Regions from separate parts of the Weissella soli genome, predicted to be linked through region 1. Evidence: predicted binding sites of a transcription regulator. Region 1 holds the regulator's gene; the other holds the start of a gene.

Region 1 (12,316 bases):
ACTTCGCTAACAAGACATTCTAAACTCATTATTGAATTACGTCAAAAAAATGGCGCCAGGCCTTGACTTTGTGCATTTTAGAGCAACAATCAGCTTAAGTTTTTGATGATCAATTTCACTATTGATGTCAACAAAGCTAACGTATTTTTCGCTATTATTTTAATTTCAAGTTATGTTTACACTGTGAGATTTTTATAGAATTAGGAGGATACCATTTTGTCTAACACATCTGCAAAACGTACGGAACGATCAACGGCGAGCAACATCATCAAAGGTTCACTCGGTAATTTAATTGAGTGGTTTGATTGGTATGTCTACGCTTCATTTTCTGTCTACTTTTCAGCGTCATTTTTCCCAAGCGAGGATCAAACTGCTCAGCTACTCAATGCCGCTGCGATCTTTGCGATTGGCTTCATTATGCGCCCAATTGGTAGTTTAATTCTTGGCCGTTTTGCGGATAAAAATGGCCGGCGCGCGTCACTAACCCTCTCGATTCTCCTGATGGCAGGTGGGTCGCTTGTGATTGGTCTGACGCCTGGTTATGACACGATTGGTATCTTGTCGCCAATCATCTTAGTCATCACCCGTCTGATTCAGGGGTTGTCACTGGGCGGCGAATACGGCACTTCGGCCACGTACCTCTCTGAAATGGCCAGTAAAGAACATCGCGGTTTCTATGCGTCATTCCAATATGTGACCTTAATCGCTGGTCAATTGATTGCCTTATTGGTGCAAATCATCATCCAAGCCACCCTCACTTCGGCGCAAATTTACGCCTGGGGCTGGCGGATTCCCTTCTTTGTCGGGGCAGTCGGTGCCTTAATCGTTCTCTGGTTGCGTTTATCTATGCTTGAATCCGATCAATTCACAGCTGCCAAAGCCGCTAATAAAGAAACTGGGACTTTACGCCAATTGGCTAAATACCCCAAAGCCGTGCTTACGGTGGTTGGCCTCACATTAGGTGGGACGATTTCGTTTTACACCTATACCACTTATCTACAAAAATTCATGATTAATTCCATGGGTTTGGCACCCAATGTCGTTTCACAAGTGAATTTCTGGGCATTGTTTATCTTCATGCTCCTCCAACCGGTTGCTGGTCATCTATCCGATAAGATTGGCCGCAAAGCCCTCTTGCTCTGGTTTGGTATTTCAGGTACTTTACTTACTGTGCCCCTTTTCACGGTACTCCAACATGTTAAATCGCCTTGGATCGCCTTTTTACTCATGCTGGGGGGGCTTGTCATCGTCACCGGTTATACCTCAATCAACGCGATTGTCAAAGCTGAGATGTTTCCAACTGAAATTCGGGCCCTCGGTGTTGGCCTCCCGTACGGCCTCACCGTCGCCATTTTTGGCGGCACGGTTGAATACATTGCCCTTTGGTTGAAAAATGCACACCATGAAAATTTCTTCTTCTGGTATGTCAGCGGCGCTATTTTAATCTCATTGCTCGTGTATACGCGCATGGCCGATACCAAAAAAACCAGTTACTTGGATAAATAAAAAGAAAAAAGCCCGGGGGTGTTTTGACACTCTCGGGCTATTCATTATTCAGTGACGCGCTTAACTAGACCAGGTTGGAACAATGCCGCCCAAGTTGTATTTTTGATGACCTTTGATGGAATTGTCTCATTCAAGCGACTAATCGTCACCCCATTTGTCGAATTCGCATCTTGCAAAATGAAGCCGCCACCGAGGTAAACCGCCATATGCTGTAAGTCCTCGCTTGAGCCAACTGGTGTAATCAACAAATCACCCCGCTGCATGTCATCCCACGCAACCGACGTCCCGACTTCTGAGAATAAAGTCGTGGTGGCAGCTGATTGGACGACCAGCGGTAAGCCAGCTTTACGATAGATCCACGCGACGAACGCAGAACAATCGAATTTACCGGCGGCAACGTCCGCGTCAGTCCGACCACCACCATAAACGTAGGGACTATTGCCAATATATTGCATCCCAATTTTGATCGCTTTATTCACCCGCGTGTCGGTACTCTGCAGGCTGGCGGCAACTGTCTTGTACGCCTTAACAGGATTGTCTTGCCCATTTTTCTCAAAATAATAGGTGTAATTGCCAATTTTTTTCAGGCCATGCGCCATTTTACCAGTCTTTTTATCCAAATAGTAAGTCGCCCCGTTAATGATATGCAACCCCTTCAATTTCTGCTTGGTCTTAGTATTAACAATGTAGGTCACATCATCCACTTTATGGATTTTGTACTGTGTCCCCTTAATTTTTTGGTTCGTGATGACTGGTTGCGTGGCTTCCTGACTGAGCAGGTAACCCGTCGTACCCCCACTGATTGCCAAAATGATTGGCACCACCACGAAAAAGATGATGGGCCAAATGCGTTTTTTTTGCTTTCTTTTCATGGTCACTCTCACTTTATGTTAGTAAATTCATTATAGCAAGAATAGATTGCTGGAAACTTAAAGCTTGCTGTTACACCAATGTCAAGTTATGTCACATTATTGCTAACATTCATTTGGACTAGCTATATACTTTATGTAACTTAAAAATAAAAGGACCGCTTTGACTATGCCTGATTTACTGACCGAATTTCCAGAACTTGAACCCTATGCAACCTATACACCCACATTTTGGCGTAACTCAGAATTTCGTGATCTGGCTGACTTACCGTTCCGTGCGGCCGATGTGATCGATGCCGTGGCGCGCTGGCACCGGTTTCAACCTTACCTAACAAGTGCCTTCCCCGAAACCCGTCCATCTGACGGTATCCTGGAATCACCGCTGCTGGCTGTGCCCCATATGCAAGCCGCCTTTGAGCGATTCAATCAAGCTGCTGTCCCGGGAACCATCTATGTGAAAGCTGATAATCAACTACCAATCTCTGGCTCTATCAAGTCCCGTGGCGGTATTTATGAAGTGCTGAAATTTGCGGAAAGCATTGCCTTAGAACATGGTCTTAGTTACGAGGACGATTACAGCATCTTAGCCACCGCGCAATACCGGTCGCTTTTTGCCAAGTACGGCATTGCCGTTGGTTCGACTGGCAACTTAGGGATGAGTATTGGGATTACCGCGGCTCGGTTGGGTTTCCATACCACCGTGCATATGTCGGCCGACGCCCGGTCCTGGAAAAAAGACCTACTCCGGAGCAAGGGTGTGACCGTCGTCGAATACGCCGATGACTTCACGGCTGCCATTGATGCTGGTCGCCAGCAAGCCGCCAGTGAGCCGATGACCTACTTCATCGATGATGAAGGGTCGAGTGATTTATTCCTAGGCTACGCTTCAGCGGCTTATCACCTCCAAAAACAACTCCATGATGCTGACATCACACCCGATGCAGCCCACCCGGTCTTTGTCTACTTGCCAGCTGGGGTCGGGGGTAGTCCTTCAGGCGTCAGTTTTGGCATTCATGCCTTACTTGGCGAGCATGTTTACCCGGTCTTTGTTGAACCAACACATGTGCCCTCAGTCACGCTGGGGATGCGGACCAAGCGTAACGAAAAAATCACCGTCTATGATCTTGGGTTGGACGGCAAGACGGAGGCCGATGGGTTGGCCGTTGGGCGTCCCTCACGCCTCGCTGGTAAAATAATGCGGACCTTGCTTTATGGGTCACAAACATTTGACGATGACATCATCTATGCCTACCTCGCCTTATTACATGATACCGAAGGCTTAAAACTCGAACCATCATCCAGTGCTGGTTTTACGGGGATTCTGCCAACTGTTGCCCAATTTGAGCACCCTGAGGTCTTAGATCAAGCGACCCACATTGTTTGGATCACTGGTGGCGGGTTATTACCTGAAGCTGATTTTGAAAACTACGTTACCCGTGGTCGTGACATGTTAAAAGTTTATAATTAAGCACAGAAAAACGCCCGGTTTTATGTAACCGCGCGTTTTTCTGTGTACTGACATCCTTATTTCAAAGATGATGTTTTTGCCGTAACGGCCTTATCGTATGGTATTTCAAATAGATTGACCGCGCCAACTTCGACGGTCACCTTCCCCTGTAGATGATCCGTCACAGCCTGTACAAAGTCCGCAACAAGTTCCGTGTTCACAGGTACCGTTAGGGTTACTCCAGTCGCATATTCAGTATCTAAAATCGAGTACGCTTGACTTTCCAACCAATACTTAAGGGGTTCATATTGGGCATACTCGATTGTTAACGTCAGTTGGCGCCGTTCAATCCGTTGTACCAAGCCCACAGTTGCCACTGCACTCGCCATCGTCCCAGCGTAGGCTCTAATCAAGCCACCAGCGCCCAACTTGATGCCCCCAAAATAACGCGTTTGTACGGCGACAACGTCATGAATACCGTTGTTTTTCAATACCTCTAACATTGGTACCCCAGCCGTACCAGCCGGTTCGCCGTCATCAGAATAACGTTGAATTTCATCACGATCACCTAGTAAATAGGTCCAGACATTATGGTTTGCCTTGCGATTGGCTTGACTAATACGTTCGATAAACGCTTTGGCCGCTGCCTTATCTGTGACGCGCATTAAGCTGACAATAAATCGTGACTTTTTAATCACTTGCTCATACGTATACTCAGATTGGGCAATTGTAATATAAGGTGCTGTCATCAAACTTACCTACCTTAACTAACATCGTAAAATGGGAGGAGATGCTAACATCCCCTCCCAATTAACTTCAATCTAATTAAATCATAATAAACATTGGCAAAATCAATGGTCGCCGCTTAGTTTGTTCGTACAAGAAACGTTGCAAACGTGAAATAACGGCATTACGAATTGAATGCTCCGTTGCACCTGGTTCGTGCATCGCAGTGAGCAACGCATGGAAAATTTCCTTACGTCCTTCGTTGATCAATTCTTCAGATTCACGCATATAGATAAAGCCACGTGACAAGATATCCGGACCAGCCGTGATTTCTTGGCTCTTCAAATCAATTGTAGCCACGACGACGACCAAGCCATCCTGTGATAGCATTTGACGATCACGTAGGACGGCAGTGCCGATATCACCGATACCGTTACCATCGACATACGTGTCTTCAGCTGGGATGTGGTCTGCCAAGCGAGCTGAATCAGCCGTTAAAGCCAACACATCTCCATTATCTAAGACGAAGATATTCTCTTCAGGAACACCAACTTGCTCACCTAGACCAGCATGGACTTTCAACATCCGATACTCACCATGGACTGGCATGAAGTACTTCGGTTTCATCAAAGACAACATCAACTTCTGCTCTTCTTGACCACCGTGACCAGAGGTGTGAATGTTATTCACTTTACCATGAATCACATCCGCCCCGGCCTCTTCTAATTCGTTGATCACGCGGTTAACTGACTGCGTGTTACCAGGAATGGGTGAAGAGGAGAAGATGACTGTGTCCCCAGGCTTAATCGAGATTTGCTTATGTGTCCCATTCGCAATACGGGCCAATGCCGCCATGGGTTCACCTTGTGATCCGGTAGACAGAATTAACACTTCATTGTCTGGCAGGCGATTGATTTCGCGGGCATCAACGAGCATATCCTCAGGAATATCAAGGTAGCCTAAGGCACGACCATTTGTGACCGCGTTGTCCATTGAACGACCGAAGACCGAAATTTTGCGACCATGTGCGATCGCAGCTTCAGTGGCCATTTGGACACGCGACATGTTTGAGGCGAAGGTCGCAAAAATAATCCGGCCATCAATTTCATCAAACAATTTGTCAATCGTCTTACCGACCCATTTTTCTGACTTGGAGAATTCATCACGTTCAGCATTGGTTGAGTCAGACATTAATAGTAAGACCCCTTCAGAACCAATCCGTGCCATCTTTTGCAAGTTTGGTGGCTGCTTAGTGGTTGGCGTGAGATCAAACTTAAAATCACCCGTCTCCACGATCACACCAGCTGGTGTCGTGATGGACATCCCAAAAGTATCAGGAATGGAGTGTGTTGTTCGGAAGAACTCCACTGACATGTGGTCGAATTTAATGACATCATCTTCTGACAATTCATGTAATTCAACCTTACCAAGTAAGTGATGTTCGTCCAATTTGTTTCTAATTAACGCTAAGGCGAGTGGTCCTGCATAAACAGGAACGTTCACAGCATTTAAGAAAAAGTGAATGGCACCGATGTGATCTTCGTGCCCGTGGGTAATCAATAACGCCTTCACTTTGTCACGATTTGCAATGAGGTATGAGTAATCAGGAATGACATAATCAATCCCAAGTAACTCATCTTCTGGGAACTTAACACCGGCGTCAATGACGATAATTTCGTCTTGCACTTGAATCGCATACGTATTCTTACCGATTTCGCCCATACCACCCAAAGCAAATACCGCTGTCTCGTCTGAACGTATATCCAGATTTGTTGACATTCAAATACCGCCTTAGTCTTCTTTGGCAGCTGCCAATTCGGCAACCGTCACAACTTTGAAATTAACACCTTGTTGTTCATAGGCCAAAGCCTTGTCTGACAACGCCTCGATCAGTTCGATGTTGTGGCTGGTGTTTTCTTCAACGATCATCCGAGCTTCAGGCATGTTCGCTGCATCAATGTACAATGAACGTGTGTCTTCACGCTTAGGGTTACGTTTCTTTGTCTCTTGGTAATAAACCTTAAAAATCATGAGATAAATCTCTCCTAAATATAAATTTTCTGTTAGCTAATTAGTCGACGACTAACTAGATCGAACTTTCTTGTTCCGAACATTCTTATTATATAGTGTATCAGAAAATGCAAGACTATTCCATATTTCGTATTCTTTTACGCACGAAAAAACGACATTATCAGTTAATAATGTCGTCAGATAAGCGGACGACGGGAATCGAACCCGCATTCCCAGCTTGGAAGGCTGGAGCACTAGCCATTGTACTACATCCGCATATTAAGTTGATACCTTGTCTAACCAGACAAAGCGGACGACGGGAATCGAACCCGCATTCCCAGCTTGGAAGGCTGGAGCACTAGCCATTGTACTACATCCGCATATCCACGACTTCTCGCAAACAACAATATTCATAATAAAATGTTTTGCAACGGATGTCAACACTTTCCCGCTATTTCAATTAAGCGTATGATGTAGATAACAGATTAGGAGGTTTGATTATGTACGTTTATACCTTTAACAACAGTACCGATCAAGTACCAGCCGTTGGGTTTGGTACCTGGAGTCTCAAGGGGGATGCCGGGATCGCAGCCATCAAGCAGGCCCTCACCAATGGCTACACCTATCTAGACGGTGCCTTTAACTATGATAACGAAGCCACTGTGGGCGAGGCGATTCGGCAGTCCGGTAAAGCCCGCGATGAATTGATCATTGCTTCTAAATTGCCTGGTCGCTATCAACATTACCAGGCCGCTTTGGATACCATTCAAGAATCCCTCCTCCGTTTGAACTTAGAATTTTTTGATGTTTATCTGATCCATTGGCCAAATCCTAAACAAGATCTTTACGTTGAAGCTTGGCAGGCCCTAATTGAAGCTAAAAAGCGGGGTTGGGTTAAGCACATTGGGGTGTCAAACTTTACACCGGCCCATATTGATCGCTTGATTGCCGAAACCGGCGTGACCCCTGAAATCAATCAAGTTGAGCTCCACCCATACTTTAACCAAGAAGGAACGTTGGTCTATGATCGTGAGCATAAAATCATCACCCAAGCCTGGAGCCCATTGGGCCGAGGCAGTGAAATTTTGAACGATCCTGTGTTGACGTCCATTGCAAAGGCACATGCCAGATCAGTTGGTCAAGTGATTCTACGTTGGGATCTACAACGTGGCGTGATGGCACTACCAAAGTCAACTAATGCCGCTCGTCAACGCGAAAATTTGGCGATTTTAGATTTTGAATTAACTGGGGATGAAGTCCAAATGATTAACTCTCTCTCTCGGGTTGATGGACGTTTACAGAACCAAGATCCAGATATTTATGAAGAATTTTAAGGTAGCTACAAAAAACACCACCCGTCAGTGATGACGGATGGTGTTTTTTTAGTCGATTTATTTGTGGTTTTGTTGGGCCTTCATTTGCGCCATCATTTGGTTCAAACGCTTTTGTGAAGGCTTTTGACCCATTGAAGTCATCATTGATTTCATCATCTCTTCAGAGATAGGTGGGTTCTTCTTCAAATAACTTTCCATTGAACGACGGGCCAAAAAGAACCCAGCAATGGCACCCAAAACTGCCGCAATCACGACAATAACGATCCAAATACTTGTACTCATAATTGTTTTCTCCATGTATGGTAGCTAACTACCCATAATTTATTCATCTTATATTCTATACGAAAAATAAGTTACTGGCTATGTAATTCACAAATTCTTAATAACCAGTTATGCCAGCAGCGCGGTGCCCGCGACTAAACCTGTCATGAACTGCCCGTGCTGGATTCAAATTAATCTTCGCGGACACCCTTTTCGCGTTGCACTTGTTTAATCTTTTCAGGCGTCACTTCATTACCATCATCATCGAATACTTGTAACATTTCGACCTGTGAGCGGAAGGCTGCCCGGAAGTTGGCCAAGAATTCTTGGCGCAAATCAGCGCGTTCAGCTTCCTCTTCTTTTGTCAATCCTTCAGCCGTCTTGTCCTTTGCTGCCAATTCGTTAATCCGTGTCCGAACCGCTAAGATACGTTCACTTTCAGCCATCTTTTCACCCTCACTTCATCTTTTAATTTTACCTGATGCTTATTTTACCACGTTTAAGAAATTGTTTCTGTCCGAACATTTTGCCAGACAAACGCGCTTTAACCATGTAAAATTTGAGACAGAACTATATTTGAAAGGAGGCCTGCGCATGGCTGAACGTGGTCACACATCTGATATTATCCTTCGTTTCATCTATTCCTTTCTCCAATCCAACGGTTACCCACCCGCGATTCGTGAGATTGCGCAAGCCGCGAATTTGGCTTCACCTTCAACGGTGCACGGTCATTTGAAACGTTTAGAAAGTAAAGGCTTTTTGGTTCGCCATGATGATAAAAATCGCGCTATCGAGCTAACCGAAGCTGGATTAGCACATCTTGGCATCTACCAAGCAATCACCACAATGCCCGTTTTTGAACTGGCCACCATCAAATTTGATGACAATTCCGTACCGCAATTCCCCATTCCACCGAATTTATTACAACACCGCGGTAAACTTTTCATGATGCGTTATCATGGCAGTCATTTAAAAAATATGGGCATTTTAGATGGTGATAATATCATTGTGCGGCGTCAAGAAACCATCGATAACGGTGAAATTGCGATTGTCCGCTACCGGGCGGATGAGTACTATATCGGTCGGTATTTCCAAGAGACTGAACGCATCCGTATCACCACCGATAACGATGGCATTGCCCCAGATCTATTAGACCCGGCGTACCTCACAATTTTAGGCCGTGTCGTCGGTCTATACCGGGACTCAATTTACTAAAAAAGCACTAAGCCACAGCAAAACGGCTTAGTGCTTTTTTATGCTTGAATATCACGAACAATGTAAACCGCTGTGTATACCGGTGCTAAGACCGAACTAATGGCAAATAACTGATCGATTACCCCGATTAAAGGCAGTCCCATCGCTTGGACACCTAATCGTAAAATAGAGAACAAAATCATCAAAAGGGCTGCCAAGCGCCAGACGTTATTTAAAGCTGGATGATCTAACCGACCATATTGCAAGCCAATTTGATAAAAGGATACGGCTAACAATATGACGATGATGAGACTCACTAGTGCGCGAACCGAGATGGTTTGGTCAGCGCTGATGACACTGGCCATCGAAGTTGGTGGCCAAATCACGGCGAACACGACCCAAACTGCCCAACCGATCGTCGCTCCACGTACCGCCACCATCAATTTAGCTTCACGATGATACTGTGCCAGTAAAAAAAGCGCACTAAAAATTAAAAGGATCAATAAATTCCCCAACAAATTAACGCCCATAAAGCCTGCTTGCATTGGGGCATCACGGGCGAATAACACTTCGCGGGGATACGCAATTGGCTGGAAAAGCCGCCAGAACAACCCACCCAATAGCGGCATTAGGACAATCACAACGCCCCCGAAAATTCCGGCTAGCCACACAAATCGTTGCTGCCACCACTTTTGTTGCATGTTTCAAACTCCATTCTGCACTTGCAAATGATATGTACACAGGCATAACGCCTGTAAATGTTTATTTCCGTAGGTTCAATTCAGAGATTTTCAACAACACATCCACGGCTTGGGCCATGACGGTTGTCGAAACGTACTCAAAACGACCATGCATGTTCTCGCCACCAGCAAACAAGTTTGGTGTGGGCAAGCCCAAGAAGGTAATCTTTGAACCATCAGTTCCCCCACGTACGGGTTCGATGATTGGTTCAATCGCTAATTCCTTCATTGCCTGCTCAGCCAAATCAACTGGCGTCATATCATCCTTCAAGATTTCGCCCATGTTGTAGTATTGGTCATGCAATTCTACCGTGACGCGCTCTTCACCAAACGCTTCGTTAAACTTAGCCGCAATGTCTTGCAAAGTTTGCTTACGCTCGTTGAACTTCGCCCGATCGTGATCACGAACGATGTACCGCAATTCTGCTTCTTCTGGGTTTCCAGCGACATTGATGACATGCCAGAAACCTTCGCGTCCTTCAGTATGTTCTGGTCGGTCACTTGCAGGCAATTGTGCATGGAAGTCAAAAGCCACTTGAATAGCGTTAATCATCGTATCCTTGGCCGAACCAGGGTGCACATTTAATCCTTGAATCTTCACGCGAGCATCAGCTGCTGAGAAAGTTTCCCATTCTAATTCGCCGAGTGGGCCACCGTCCACCGTGTATGCAAAATCAGCGCCAAATTCAGCCACGTTAAAATGATCTGCCCCGATCCCAATCTCTTCATCAGGACCGAACCCAAAGACCAACTTACCGTGCTTAATTTCAGGATGGGTTAACAAGTACTCCGCTAACGTGACGATTTCAGCCACCCCTGCCTTGTCATCGGCCCCGAGCAAGGTGGTCCCATCTGTTGTAATCAAGGTATGTCCTTGATACTTCTTCAATGATGGGAACTGCGCCGTCGTCAATTTGAAGTCATCATTCAACTTGATGTCGGAAACACCATCATAATTTTCAACAAATTGTGGGTTGACGTTCTCAGCGTTGAAGTCAGCCGTATCAACGTGTGAAATAAACCCAATGGTTGGGACTTCCTCGGCCACGTTCGCCGCTAATTCGGCAAATACGTAACCATCAGCCATTGTTCGCACATTCTCCAAACCAATTGACTGCAACTCCGCAGCTAAATCAGCCAAAAAAGCGACTTCCTTGGGATCTGAAGGTACTGTTGTTGATTCCTCATTTGAACGTGTATTAACTTTGACGTACTTGACAAAGCGTTCAACCAAATTTGGATATTCTGTCTCTACCATGCTAAAAACCTTCCTCTAAAAAATATAAGTGTATGGATCTGTATTTACGGTTGACGCAAATACCCGGGTTAATGCCCAATTATTTTCAACTTGCCATCGTTGGACTAGTTCAGCCATTTTCGGCTTGGCAATGGCTTCCATATGATGATCCGGGTCGATCACGACAAAGTCATCTGCTAACACATCGTGCCCTACATGATAATACAAATCTGCCGTTACATAAGCATCGGCACCCGCGGCCAACGCGGCCGGGTACTCGCTACCACCATCGCCACCAAGCACGGCAATTGTTTGAATCGGCCGTTCTAGGTCATTGGCAATCACCCGCACCGTCGCGACATCAAAAGTTGCCCGCACTTGTTGTGCAAATTGCGCGACGGTCATTGGTGTTGCTAAGGTACCGATCCGGCCTAACCCTGTTACGCCGTCTGCATTTGGCAGAATGGGTTTCGTTTGGGTGATCCCCAATAATTCAGCTAACCAATCATTCATGCCATCAGTCGCCGCATCCAAATTGGTATGCGCGGCATAGACCACAATATCGTGCTTGATCAAATCAGCGTACATTTGATTTTGTGGCTGTGATAAATCAAGATTTTTGGCTGGCCGAAACATCACTGGATGATGGGCAAAAATAAAATCAACATGCTGTTCAATGGCTTCTGTGACCACTTCTGGGCGCACATCTAACGTGGTCATCACTGTTTTGATATCACGGTTAGGATCACCGATCTGCAAGCCAATTGGATCCCGTTCCCACGCTAACTCGCGTGGCGCATGGGCTTCGATCTTTGCAATTAATTCACTAGCTATCATGCCAACACCTCCAGAATGTGATCCCGGGCGGCCTGATACGCGTGATATGCCGGTGTCGCGGTCTTTTCCGCTGCAGCTAGCTGAGTCATGATTGTATGAATCCGATCGGCTTCTTGTTGCCAACGGGCTTGCCAAACTTCTGGTCGGCGTGCAAG
Region 2 (12,316 bases), 570 kb from region 1:
TTGTTCGCGGTGGCTTTATGTCAGTCGATCCTGGTCAAATGGAAGCGGCGCGTTCGCTTGGTATGCCATATGGCAAGGCGATGCGTAAGGTCGTGATGCCACAAGGAATCCGCTTGATGATTCCAAGTTTCATTAACCAATTTATTATCACATTGAAGGACACCTCACTATTGTCAGCGATCGGAATTATCGAATTGACACAAACTGGAACCTTAATCATTGCCCGTAATCTACAAGGATTTAAGGTTTGGTTGATGGTGGCAGCTTTGTACCTCATCGTGATCACATTGTTGACATGGTTGTCTAACTGGGTAGAAAAGAGGCTGAAGTAATGGCTAAAATTGTTGAAGTTACAGATTTACACAAGAGTTACGGGGATAATGAAGTCCTTAAGGGTGTCAGCCTGAGTGTTGAAGAAGGTGAAGTCGTTGTCATGATCGGGCCCTCAGGGTCTGGTAAGTCAACTTTCTTACGTGCTTTAAACAAGTTGGAAGAAGTTGATTCAGGTGAGATTAAGATTGCGGGTTGGGATTTTAAGAATCCTAAAAATGACATTAATAAGACGCGCATGAACATTGGTATGGTGTTCCAACACTTCAATTTGTTTCCGCATCTAACGGTATTGGAAAACTTGATGCTAGCGCCAACTGAACTTGGTAAGATGAGTAAGGAAGAGGCTGAAGCAACCTCACGTAAGCTCCTTGAGCGCGTTGGTTTGGTCGAGAAGGCCGATGTGAAGCCAAATACTTTGTCAGGTGGTCAAAAGCAACGTGTGGCGATTGCACGTGCTTTGGCGATGAATCCCAACATTATGTTGTTCGACGAACCAACGTCAGCCCTAGATCCAGAAATGGTGGGGGATGTTTTGGCAGTAATGAAGGAATTGGCACAAGAAGGCATGACGATGATCGTCGTTACGCACGAAATGGGCTTTGCTAAGCAAGTGGCTGATCGGGTGGTCTTCTTTGACAATGGTTTGATTCGTGAAGAAGGCACACCAGAAGCAATCTTTAATCAACCAAAAGACCCTCGGACCCAAGAGTTCTTGAACAAGGTCTTAAATGTCTAATGATAGCACTGGGCATGGTGGTAACCTGCTAGTCTGCAGTTGGATAACAGTGTGACCGAAAAAGGCCAATCCTTAGGATTGGCCTTTTTTGCACGATAAAATCTTTATTTGGTACCGCCGGCATCCCCGTTGACACCTTCCTCAGTACCCGGATTAAACCAAGCGGCATGCGCATTAGTCGCTTGGTTGGTTAAATCGAAGTAGCCAACTGTGCGGTCGCTGGCGTTGGCCCAAGTCGCTGACTTAGTAAGGGTCGCATGGGTAATGATGCGATAATTGGTATCAGGAAACAAGCAGCTGATAATGGTTAGTTTAGCGTGTTTCGTAGCGTTCAATACACTGACATCGCTTGGCTTGACGAGGTCTTGGCCCGTAATGGTGTAGGTGTAGATATGCGTGCCATTTGCGAGATAGACCTTTTGGCCTTGCAGCCAATCAGATGAACCGGGTTGACCGTTTTGCAGGTAGGGCGCGTTTTGGCTCCGGTTTTTTTGGAGGGCAGAAAAACCAGTGTGGCCATCGTTGAAATTATGGGCCGCTAATCCATAATTGCCCTGGCCCATGACTGGCATGTTAGTGCCATTGGGATCATCAGCCGAGCGGTTAGCGTAGTTTGCCCCTTGGTTAAGACCGGCCACTGAGTACGCATCATCGTAGATTGGTAATAGAATTGAACGGGTTGGGATCGCAACGAAACCTTGCTTGTGATAGCCGTTGGCAGCGTTGCGCATCACCATTTTAGCAATGCGTTGACGGGCCGTGAGCGCATATATTGTGTGCGTGCGTTGTAATTTTTGATAGTGATAGTGCTGTAGCTGTTTTTGCGTAGTCCCGGCGATATTGAAGATATTGGTTTGCCAGATTTGAAAACCGATCAGGCTGATTGCAAATGCCAGCACTAAATGCGCTAAGGACCGCCTGATGGCGAGGTGCCAGTGGTGATGTAACCGGTAGGACCAAATGATCGACCAGAGTGTCATGAGCCCAAATAGGCCGAGGGCAACTGGCAGCATGGTTTTGAAGATGTGGGTTAATTCGATTTGCGTTGAAATCGCGGTGAAGTTTGGCATGATTAGATCCTAGGCGTGATATTTAATATTTTGCACAGCCAGCTTTTGGCTAAATAAAGGCTGCCAAGCTGGATAACGTTGCTGACTTTGAATGGTTTGCCAACGGTCGATAAAGGCGATGATCAAGATGATCGCAGGGCCAAATTTTTCATCAGTATAGGTGATTTGCAAACGAAAGTTATTTGTGGGGACGACCCGGGCTAACGTACGGGTGAGGTTTTTGACCGAATAGTGGCGTCGTTGTGGGTTACCAATGACCAGCCAATTTAAGTGATTAATGACTAATAAATCGCGAAATTGGGTTGAGAGACCGAACGACCCGAGTTCTTGGGCATCTAATTTCAAAACAAAGCGCGGTAAAAAACCGGCGGCAGTTTGCACGATTTTACAATGGCTTTCAGCACCGGGCGCAATTAATTGTAATTGATCGCCGGGACGCCCAAAGTCCCCAATGATATGATAAAGCAGTTTGCCGTTTTGATCCGTAATGCGGCTCACACCGAAACCTTGTTGCTGTGACGTTTGTTGTAAATAAACGGTAGTCATCCAAAGTACCTCCAATCCCGTCAGTCGTCACGTCGTGTATTTAGTTTAAGTATACCGGTAAAAACAAATTCAACCAAATTTTATTAACAGACTAGACGCGTGCCGGCTGGTTGGGTATAATTTCTATGTGAAGAAGTTCACTAAAATGATATCCTTATCGTTAGGCACGTGCCTACTGATTGTGGGATAATATAGTTGGTAGATGAAATTTGATTTTAAGAAGATGGAGTATTTCTCATGGAACTCTTTGAACAATTAAGCACCCGTATTAAGGGGCAAGGTAAGGTTTTGGTATTCCCTGAAGGAGAAGATGCCCGGATCCAAGGAGCGGCGGTTCGTTTGGCAGCAAGTGACTTGGTCAAGCCAATTTTGCTTGGTGACCAGGCGACCATTGCGGCAACTGCAGCCGCCAATCACTTTGATTTGTCAGGTGTCCAAGTGATTGACTTAACCGAATATCCACAGGACGCGTTCGATCGCATGGTCAATGCATTAGTTGAACGTCGAAATGGTAAGACGGATGCCGCGACAGCAGAAAAGTGGTTAGGGGATGTGAACTACTTTGGTACGATGATGGTTTATCTTGGGTTGGCTGATGGATTAGTTTCCGGTGCTGTGCACCCAACGAGTGATACGGTGCGGCCGGCCTTACAGATCATTAAGACCGCTCAAGGATCATCACGTATTTCAGGTGCATTTATTATGCAACGCGCAGAAGAACGCTATATTTTTGCTGATGCGGCCATCAATATTGATCCGGATGCGGCAACGCTAGCAGAAATCGCGATTCAATCAGCACACACCGCGAAGACATTTGGTTTAGAACCACAAGTTGCCATGTTAAGCTTTTCAACGAAGGGTTCAGCTAAAGCACCACAGGCCAATAAAGTGATCGAGGCCACTGCTTTAGCCCAACAAGCGGCGCCCACTTTAGCCATTGATGGTGAATTACAGTTTGACGCGGCCTTCAGTAAGACGGTGGCGGCGGCGAAGGCTCCTGAATCTAGCGTGGCTGGTCACGCGAATGTCTTTGTCTTTCCTGATTTACAATCAGGGAACATTGGCTACAAAATTGCGCAACGTTTGGGTGGCTTTGAAGCGATCGGACCAATCTTACAAGGATTAGCAGCCCCAGTGGCTGATTTGTCACGGGGTGCCAACGAAGAAGATGTTTACAAGGTAGCCATCATCACCGCGGCCCAAGCTTTAGAAGCCTAACTTAAAATGCCTCTAGTTAAACAGATATTCGGCAAACGGATATCTGTTTTTTTATTGACCGAGATTGCGTCAAGCGGTGGTGATTAAGGGAACGAATATATTTTAACCTTTGCTATCCACAAATGAACGTTTGATTGGTATGATAGTAAGATAGGATTCTTGAATGAAATGGGAGGTAACCATAATGGCGGATGAAGTGAACACTTTGGTACAACAGGCGCCACAGGATATTCAGGCTGAACAAGCGACGCTAGGCTCAGTCTTGATCAGCACGGATCCAGCGGATACGTTAGCTGAAATTAATGCGATTGTTGAACCAGATGACTTTTTCCAAACACGGCACCGGCTGATCTATCGTGCAATGTTGACCCTGGATGAAAATCTCCGACCAATTGATGTACTGACCTTAATTGAACAGTTAAATATCATGAACCAGCTGGAAAACGCTGGTGGTGAAGCCTATTTGGCTGAATTAGCCGTTGCGGTACCGATTGCGCGTAATGCCCCAGTCTATGCGGATATTGTTAAACAAAAAGCTTTACGTCGGCGGTTGATTGATTTGTTGGCTAATGGAACCGAGGAATCATATACCGATATGAAGTCGGTGGAAGATTTGATTTCAGAGTTATCATCAGGTTTGGATGCGATTGAAACCGGGGCCAATGATGCTGACTTTGAACGGATCGGTGACGTGGTCACCGATGCATTCGACCGGATTGAACTAAATGCCAAGGCTGATGGTACGGTGGTTGGTTTGGCGTCTGGTTATCCAGCGCTCGATAATATGACCACCGGCTTTGGTGGTGGTCAGGTGATTATCATAGCGGCTCGTCCGGGTTTGGGTAAAACGGCCTTTGCTTTGAATATTTTGAAGAACGTGGCGGTGGAAAACCCCACCTTACCCGTGGCGTATTTTTCACTTGAAATGTCTGCGGTGGACTTGGTTGATCGTATGCTGGCTGCTGAGGGCAATGTCCACTCAAAACATATTCGAACCGGGCAATTGACCGATGAAGAGTGGACGAGTTTAACGGTGGCGATGAGCTCGTTAGGCAATACAAAAATCTACATGGATGCATCATCCAATATCCGGGTTTCAGAGATTCGTTCGAAGCTACGTCGTTTGGTGAAACGTGAAGGCAAACTTGGCCTAGTAATCATTGATTATTTGCAATTGATCGAAGGTACCGGCAACGAGTCACGGCAACAACAAGTGTCAGCCATTTCGCGGGCAATTAAGAACATGGCCATGGAACTGGATGTACCGATTATTGCGTTATCACAACTCTCACGTGGGGTCGAATCGCGTGATGATAAGCGACCACGGATGTCTGATTTGCGGGAATCGGGCTCAATCGAGCAAGACGCCGACATTGTCGCGTTTTTGTATCGTGATGATTATTATCAACGTGACAATGACAATACGGAGAGTCTGCAGGATCCGCGGCATGAAGAGGCGGATGTGGGTGACATGGAAGTGATTCTAGAAAAGAACCGTCGTGGTGAACGAGGCACGGCACACGTGTTATTCGTGAAATCATACAATAAGTTCTCTTCGGTGGATTACACCCACGATGACAGTAATCCATTTGGTTAATTAAGGATGCAGAGCATGATGTGGAACTAACTGGTGTCAGTTAGTTCCACATTTTAATTTTTATGCGCTAGCCCATGATACTGGGGTAGGTTTGACAGATTGAGAGGAAAATTGTGGCAAAGAATACGGCGGGGCTATCACTAAAATGGCTCTTGATAGTGAGTTTTATTAATAATTTCGGCATGGGTTTCGTGTGGCCACTGACATCAGTGTATCTCCACAGTGAACTCCATCAATCGATGGTGACCATTGGTTGGGTGTTGTTAGCAAATTCAGCTGGGCAAGCGCTAGGCAGTGCCATCAGTGGTGCCTTGTTTGATAAATTTAAGCCAATTAATATCATTAAATTTGGGGTCGGCATGATGATTCTGATCCAATTAGGGTTGTTTTTCTATCATGGTTGGCCATCATATGCCATCTTCTTGGCGTTTTATGGCTTAATGGCCGGTTGGATGGGTGGCATCATCAATGCTTACGGAACGAGTGTTCATCATTATGACGGTCGCTTTGTTTACAACATGTTGTATTTCACAGCTAATTTTGGCATGGTCTTTGCGACCTCTTTAGTTGGCCCCATCTATAGTTTTGGGGTGCAGTGGTTATTTGTGGTGGCGTTATTGATGTATACCATCTTATTCATTATTGTTTATCTTAACTTTGATGTGCCACTTGAACGCCATGTTACTGAGCATAGCAGTAGTAAGATGACATTACCCCGAGCTAATGCCATTATGATCGGGGTGGTCATTGTCGCTTTGATTGGTATTTGGATTGCCTATTTCCAATGGAATGGGTCGATTTCCGTCTATATGGAATCAGTTTTAAAGTTACCGCTCTGGCAGTATTCAATGTTGTGGACGATCAACGGTGGCTTAGTCGTGATTTTCCAGTTAATTATCAATGCATTGAATCTCTCAACGAATACGCGGGCAATGTGGTTAGAGTTGATCATTGGGATGGCCTTATTTGTCGGCGCATTCTTTTCTATTTCATTTGCCAAAGATTTTGCAGGCTTTGTCTTGGCGATGGTGATTACCACGATTGCCGAGGTTATGGTCTTTCCAATGTTACCCGCGCTGGTTAATGAATTGACGCCAGCGGCGGTCAAAGGGCGTTATCAAGGGTTAGTCACGGCCGCCCCCAGCATGGGCCGAGCAATCGGACCGGTCGTTGGTGGTTTCATGATCGATGCCCATGGCTATATCAACATGTTTCGTGCGATGGCGTTGTTGGTTGCAGGGGTATATGTTATCTTTATAGGAATTGCTTTACTAGTTATGCGACGCACCAAGCGTTACGTATAAAAAAAGGGGGAATTCCTCATGGAGATTGGCTCATTACATTTTCGGTTTGGGCTGCGCACTTTAAAAACCGGCCTCGCCGTGTTATTAGTGACAGCGGGCTTTGCATTAGTGCATCGTGGTAACCCGATGATTGCCAGTTTAGCCGCCGTATTTGCGTTACGTTCGGACTTTGAAACGACCTTACACTTTGGTAAGTCCCGCGTATTAGCTAATTTTTTGGGTGGTGCTTTTGCGGTGGGTTACATCTGGATTCGAAACTATACCCATAATGCCGAGTTGGTTCAGGTGATTGGAGTCCCACTCTTGTTAATGGCGCTCATCATTTTAAATGACGGTATCAACAATAATAGCGGGATTATTGGTTCAACCGCGGCGTTTTTGATGATTTCGTTAACTGTACCAGCGGGTGAGTCCTATTTCTACGCGGTAGAACGGGTATTTGATACCTTTTTAGGGGTCGCTGCAGCCGTCCTGATGAATATTGGCACCTCACCAATTAGCCCGAGTGAGGTGGCCAAAGAAATTGAACAGCATGAAACTAAGCAGCAGCCGTGATGGCTGCTTTTTTTGTGATGCCTGTCTGATAAGTGGTGTAAACTTAGGAGCAAAAGCTGTAGTGGGTGGTGAAATTATGAGTCTATCATATCAACAATTATTAGTGGCGGTGCCGTTGGTATTGCAAGGTGGTAATGTACCTAATATCGTTGGTGAAGCCGGCATCGGCAAGTCCGCGCTGGTCGTGGCCGTTGCCAGCCAAATGCAGGCCAAGCTGTTTACCACGGTCGTGTCATTGTCTGAGAAGGGGGATCTGGTGATGCCCATTCCTCCGTTTACGGCTAACGCATTTGTGATGACGAGCCGTTATGGTGAGCTAGCGGATGTTAAATACGGTTATACACATACCTTAATTGAAATTATCGCGCAAGCCGAAGCCCATCCTGGTCAACCGATCTTATGGTTTCTGGATGAGTTTAATCGGGGTAGCCAAGCGGTCCAGTCTGAATTAATGAATTTAGTTTTGCAACGGCAAATTAATTCACTGCAATTACCAGCTGAGGTGCAAATTATCTTGGCAGAAAATCCAGATAGTGATATGCCCGGGTTTGAGGAAAGTAATTATGCGGTCATGGCTGGGGATGCGGCGATTAAGGATCGCACGACGCGGTTAGTGATGCGCGTCGATGTCGCGGATTGGTTGCAGTGGGCAAAAACCGTAGTAGCCGGTCGGCCGGTCATTCACCCACTCGTCACTGCCTATATTGCAACCACCCCTGATACTTTATTCCCCCGCGAACGTGGAGCAGATTTAAACCCGACGCCGCGTGCTTGGCAGCGGGTATCGGATAATTTATACGAGTTAGAGAAATTAGCGCCAAAAATGGCAGACCAGTTGATTTTTGATATCGTTGCGGGCGATTTAGGTACCTTACATGCGCAACTATTTGTGCAGTATTGGCGGGAACAGGGGACGACTTTGTCCATGGCGGAACTATTTTCCCCTGATTTTAAAGGGACGCAATTTAATGACCTCTCTGAGGTCACCAAAATCGCGTTGTTGAAGCAGGCGTTACTGGAGGTAACGTTAACTGATGCATCAAATGCAACCCGATTTAAGCAGCTCTTGGAGGCAGCGGCGCCAGATAGTCGTTATGTCGTTGTTAAGGCAATATCGCGTGAGTTATTAAATGAATTGTATAATGCAAAAAGTCATTCAACAGAAGAACTTTATCAATTGATTAGCGAGGTGGCGCTGGATGCTGACTAATGAAATTGAACGGCAAATTCAACAAGCTGCACGCCAATTATTAGATGACAGTCGGTTTTACGGTGAAATTTTATTACGACTGACCCGCGTCTATGATGACCAGGCCGAGAATGCGGTTGACGTGCGGTACGCGACGCATCAATGGCAACTGGTGATTAATCCCGCTCTGTTTGTTGTGACCTACCCCACCGCTGAAAACATATTGGGTATCTTGACACACCAGGTCTTGCATCTAGTGTGGCAACATCCCATCCGTTATGGGCACATCCCCACTGATAATTTACGACGGGTGGTTAATTTAGCAACGGATTTGGCTGTCAATCAGTATGTTAAAGCTGATTTTGCTGGGAAAGTTTTACCAGCAAAATTTGCTCAACGCTTTCATATTCAGTTGCCAACCTTTGCTGATTCACAACAGTACTATGAGTTGTTATTGCCTTTTTTAGATGATTTACAAACATCAGGGGGGACAACCAACGACCAAGCCATGCATGCCGGCTGGGCAACTAGCCAACAGTCGGCCACTGAAGCGGGCGCAGCCTTGGAAAATCTGATCAATCAAGCGCAGACAGATGCCCACATTGCGGGGCGGGGCCGCTTACCAGGCTCTGGCACCCAAGCAATCGAGGCGCACGGAACCCAGACATTGAATTGGCGACGCATCCTCACGCAGCAACGCATTCACCAAGCAGCTGAATATCACGCTACCCGGGCTCGATTCAACCGCCGGCAGCCATACCGGATTGATTTGCCAGGACAGGTGCTTAATCAACAAGTGCAAGTCGTCGTGTTTGTGGATCAATCTGCCTCAATCAATGCGACCTTGGCGGTGCGTTTTGTCAATGAAGCACGCGCGCTTAAACGACAAATTCAGGGCCAAGTCGTGCTTTATGCTTTTGATAGCGCCGTTTATCCCTTGGCGGATCTCACCAAGCGCCATCAGGGTGGTGGGACAACCTACCAGGCTTTATTTGATGAACTCAAAACAGCACATTTTCAGTGGCAACACACGCAAGTCGTCATTTTAACTGATGGTGTGGGGGAAGAGTTAGTGGATACGCACCATTTTAAAAATGTCACCTGGGTGCTACCGGCACAGCAGGTCCTATCCGTTAGTCAACCAATTGGCCGGGTGCTTTACATGGAGGTAGAAAAATGAAGGTCACTTCACCGGAAGTTTTGCAAACGATTATTGATAAAGGGCATGATTATCGGCGCGCAATTGCCCTGATTGAAGGCAAATGGGAAGAATTGCTCTTGGCGGCTCCTTGGGGAATGACGACCATTTCTTTAAACGATGTCAAGTTAATGCAGGCGTACTTAGCGGCCGAGGTGGTCGCGCAACCAAAATATACGTTGGCGACTTATGCTGATGTCCAGCGCTTCGTTCAAGCACACCATACGCGCATAACGCCAGCGGTCAGGGATTATCTGTTAGCACCCTATCAGATGTGAATGAAGTTGGCATTCCTCTGAATGTTTTTGTTAATTAGTCGGGAGCTTGCTATAATGTAGAAAAACACTTGGGGGATTCGACAATGGAAGTGCTTGAACGAGCGTATGCCAAATTGAATATCAGTTTAGATACGCCGTTCATTCATGCCGATGGTGAGCAAGAATGGGATATGGTGATGGTTGCGATTGATTTGGCAGATACGGTGATGATCCGGACGGTCACCGAGCATCATGAGATCATTGTTGATTCGACCTCGGGCTTACTCCCCCTAAATGAAAAAAATTTAGCTTACCAAGCCGCGATGTTCATGCGTGAAAAGGCCGGGGTTAACGAGGGTGTTGAAATCCATATCGATAAGCGCATCCCGATTGCTGCCGGTCTAGGTGGTGGTTCGGCCGATGCGGCAGCGGTGTTACGGGGGTTAAACCGCATTTGGGGGTTGCAACTCACGGAGACCCAATTAGCAGCAATCGGCTTGAAAATTGATGCTGATGTCCCTTTTTGCGTGTATTCGCGACCAGCCCGCGTGACTGGCCGTGGTGAAATTGTCCGCCCCTTAACTAAGAAGTTACCGGCCATTTGGGTGGTTCTAGCTAAGCCAGCCGTATCCGTATCAACGCCTAAAATTCTGCGGTCAATTGATTATGATGATTTGCAACACGGGGATGAAGTCAAAATGATCGCAGCGGTTGAAGCAGGCGACTACCAGGCGATGCTCAAATATATGTTTAATGTGTTGGAGCCAATTACGGCGGCCCGGTTCCCGGAAATCCTCAAAATTAAAAATAAAATGATTGAGTTTGGCGCCGATAATGCGCAGATGTCTGGCACGGGGCCCTCAGTTTTTGCCCTCACAGATAAAGCTTCACGCGCTAAACGTATTCGCAATGCGATTCAAGGCTTTGTCGGTGAGACATATATCACGCATATCGTGAATTAACATGACGCGACTTTAAGGTTTCTTTTGGTCGGGTCATTTATGTTTATAGCTATAGACCCTGTGAAAATAGAAAGAGAGTTACTTATGCCAATCGTAAATCAAAATGACGCTACTGCGGTGTCCCGTTATACTGAATTTATTCGTCAATCACCAAACGCCCAAATCACCCAAGATACCGGCTGGGCGCATGTTAAAAACAATTGGGAACCGCTCTATGCTTATGTTGAAAATGAGCAGGGCGCAATCGCGGGCGCGCTGTCAATTTTGATTTCAGACACACCAAGCGGGTATAAATTTGCCTACGCTTCAAAGGGACCAGTGGTGCCTTATGGTGATGTCGCGATGCTGAACGCATTAGTAGCAGAAGTGAAAGCAACGCTCATTGAAAAAAACGTCTACTTGCTTCGGCTTGATCCGGAATGGCGATATGATGAAGCCCTGGTGCAGTCGATTTTAGATGCCGGCTATAAGGTGCGGGGGCGTAACCTGGCCCATTTGGGGATGCATGCTACGATTCAACCACGACTGAACATGGTGATTGATCTAACCAAGCATCCTGAGGCCGAGACACTGTTTGATATGGTGCCTTCTAAGACAAAAAATAAGTTGCGTAAGCCAAGTCGTGAAGGGGTTGTGGTTGATTATGGGTTAACGGATGACTTCTTGGATGATTTCTATGCCACATATGTGACGATGTCACAGCGACATGAAATTTCCCACCGGCCCAAGGACTATTTTGCACGCATGATTGAAACGTACAAGGATACAGATATCATGCGTATCTATCGGGCTAAGTTAGCAGATGAAACCTTGGCTACGACGATCGGCTTTGATATGGGGGACAAGGTTTGGGATATGTATGCTGGATCAGTCGATCATGATAAGACGAATGCCCTCTATGCCACCCGGGTAGCCATGGTGGAATGGGCATTAGCAACAGGTAAGCGGCGTTATGATATTGGTGGCATTCAGGCAGCGGATGAATCCGATGGCTTGTATAAGTTCAAGCGTAATATCGTTCGGGATGAGCCAACTGAGTATCTCGGTGAGATTGACGTGGTGTTGAATCCGGCAGCCTACGCTGATTTAGTTCAAGAATAGTCATGGCACCCTCGAAGGTTTTCGGGGGTGTTATTATTTAGGCGACCACAATGCTGGTTTTTGTCGTTGTCCCACTGAATTGTGGTAAAATGGTATACAAATTGGTATATAAAAGGAGTGCAAAAATGACTAAGGTTTTGACACATGCAACGATTTATACCGGTGAGCATGAGCAACCAGTAATTAAGGATGCTTATATTCGCTTTGATAAACAAATTCAAGCCATCGGCCCAATGGAAACCTTGGTGCT

The links. Region 1 encodes LexA, which represses DNA repair genes until DNA is damaged. Its sites were predicted from a motif close to CNAACANNTGTTNG; they were not measured.
Region 2: a site for LexA is predicted at 4,023-4,036, ahead of dnaB (replicative DNA helicase). Genes of this name have one in related genera too.

The regions. Positions count from the first base shown of each region.
Region 1 is NZ_CP017326.1:859,085-871,400, forward strand. It holds gene WSWS_RS04010 (MFS transporter) at 217-1,506, shown strand; gene WSWS_RS04015 (C40 family peptidase) at 1,551-2,378, opposite strand; gene WSWS_RS04020 (D-serine ammonia-lyase) at 2,545-3,843, shown strand; gene WSWS_RS04025 (YigZ family protein) at 3,900-4,571, opposite strand; gene rnjA (ribonuclease J1) at 4,648-6,327, opposite strand; gene WSWS_RS04035 (DNA-directed RNA polymerase subunit epsilon) at 6,340-6,579, opposite strand; tRNA gene WSWS_RS04040 (tRNA-Gly) at 6,763-6,834, opposite strand; tRNA gene WSWS_RS04045 (tRNA-Gly) at 6,867-6,938, opposite strand; gene WSWS_RS04050 (aldo/keto reductase) at 7,059-7,892, shown strand; gene WSWS_RS04055 (YneF family protein) at 7,950-8,174, opposite strand; gene WSWS_RS04060 (DUF896 domain-containing protein) at 8,345-8,599, opposite strand; gene lexA (transcriptional repressor LexA) at 8,748-9,368, shown strand; gene WSWS_RS04070 (hypothetical protein) at 9,407-10,048, opposite strand; gene pepT (peptidase T) at 10,110-11,345, opposite strand; gene WSWS_RS04080 (Nif3-like dinuclear metal center hexameric protein) at 11,361-12,161, opposite strand; gene WSWS_RS04085 (tRNA (adenine(22)-N(1))-methyltransferase) at 12,158-12,316, opposite strand, start outside.
Region 2 is NZ_CP017326.1:293,908-306,223, forward strand. It holds gene WSWS_RS01405 (amino acid ABC transporter substrate-binding protein/permease) at 1-332, shown strand, start outside; gene WSWS_RS01410 (amino acid ABC transporter ATP-binding protein) at 332-1,069, shown strand; gene WSWS_RS01415 (class A sortase) at 1,174-2,139, opposite strand; gene WSWS_RS01420 (LURP-one-related/scramblase family protein) at 2,149-2,685, opposite strand; gene pta (phosphate acetyltransferase) at 2,923-3,903, shown strand; gene dnaB (replicative DNA helicase) at 4,088-5,500, shown strand; gene WSWS_RS01435 (MFS transporter) at 5,614-6,804, shown strand; gene WSWS_RS01440 (FUSC family protein) at 6,823-7,359, shown strand; gene WSWS_RS01445 (P-loop NTPase family protein) at 7,436-8,569, shown strand; gene WSWS_RS01450 (DUF2201 family putative metallopeptidase) at 8,559-9,728, shown strand; gene WSWS_RS01455 (hypothetical protein) at 9,725-10,024, shown strand; gene ispE (4-(cytidine 5'-diphospho)-2-C-methyl-D-erythritol kinase) at 10,108-10,965, shown strand; gene femX (UDP-N-acetylmuramoylpentapeptide-lysine N(6)-alanyltransferase) at 11,050-12,066, shown strand; gene nagA (N-acetylglucosamine-6-phosphate deacetylase) at 12,192-12,316, shown strand, end outside.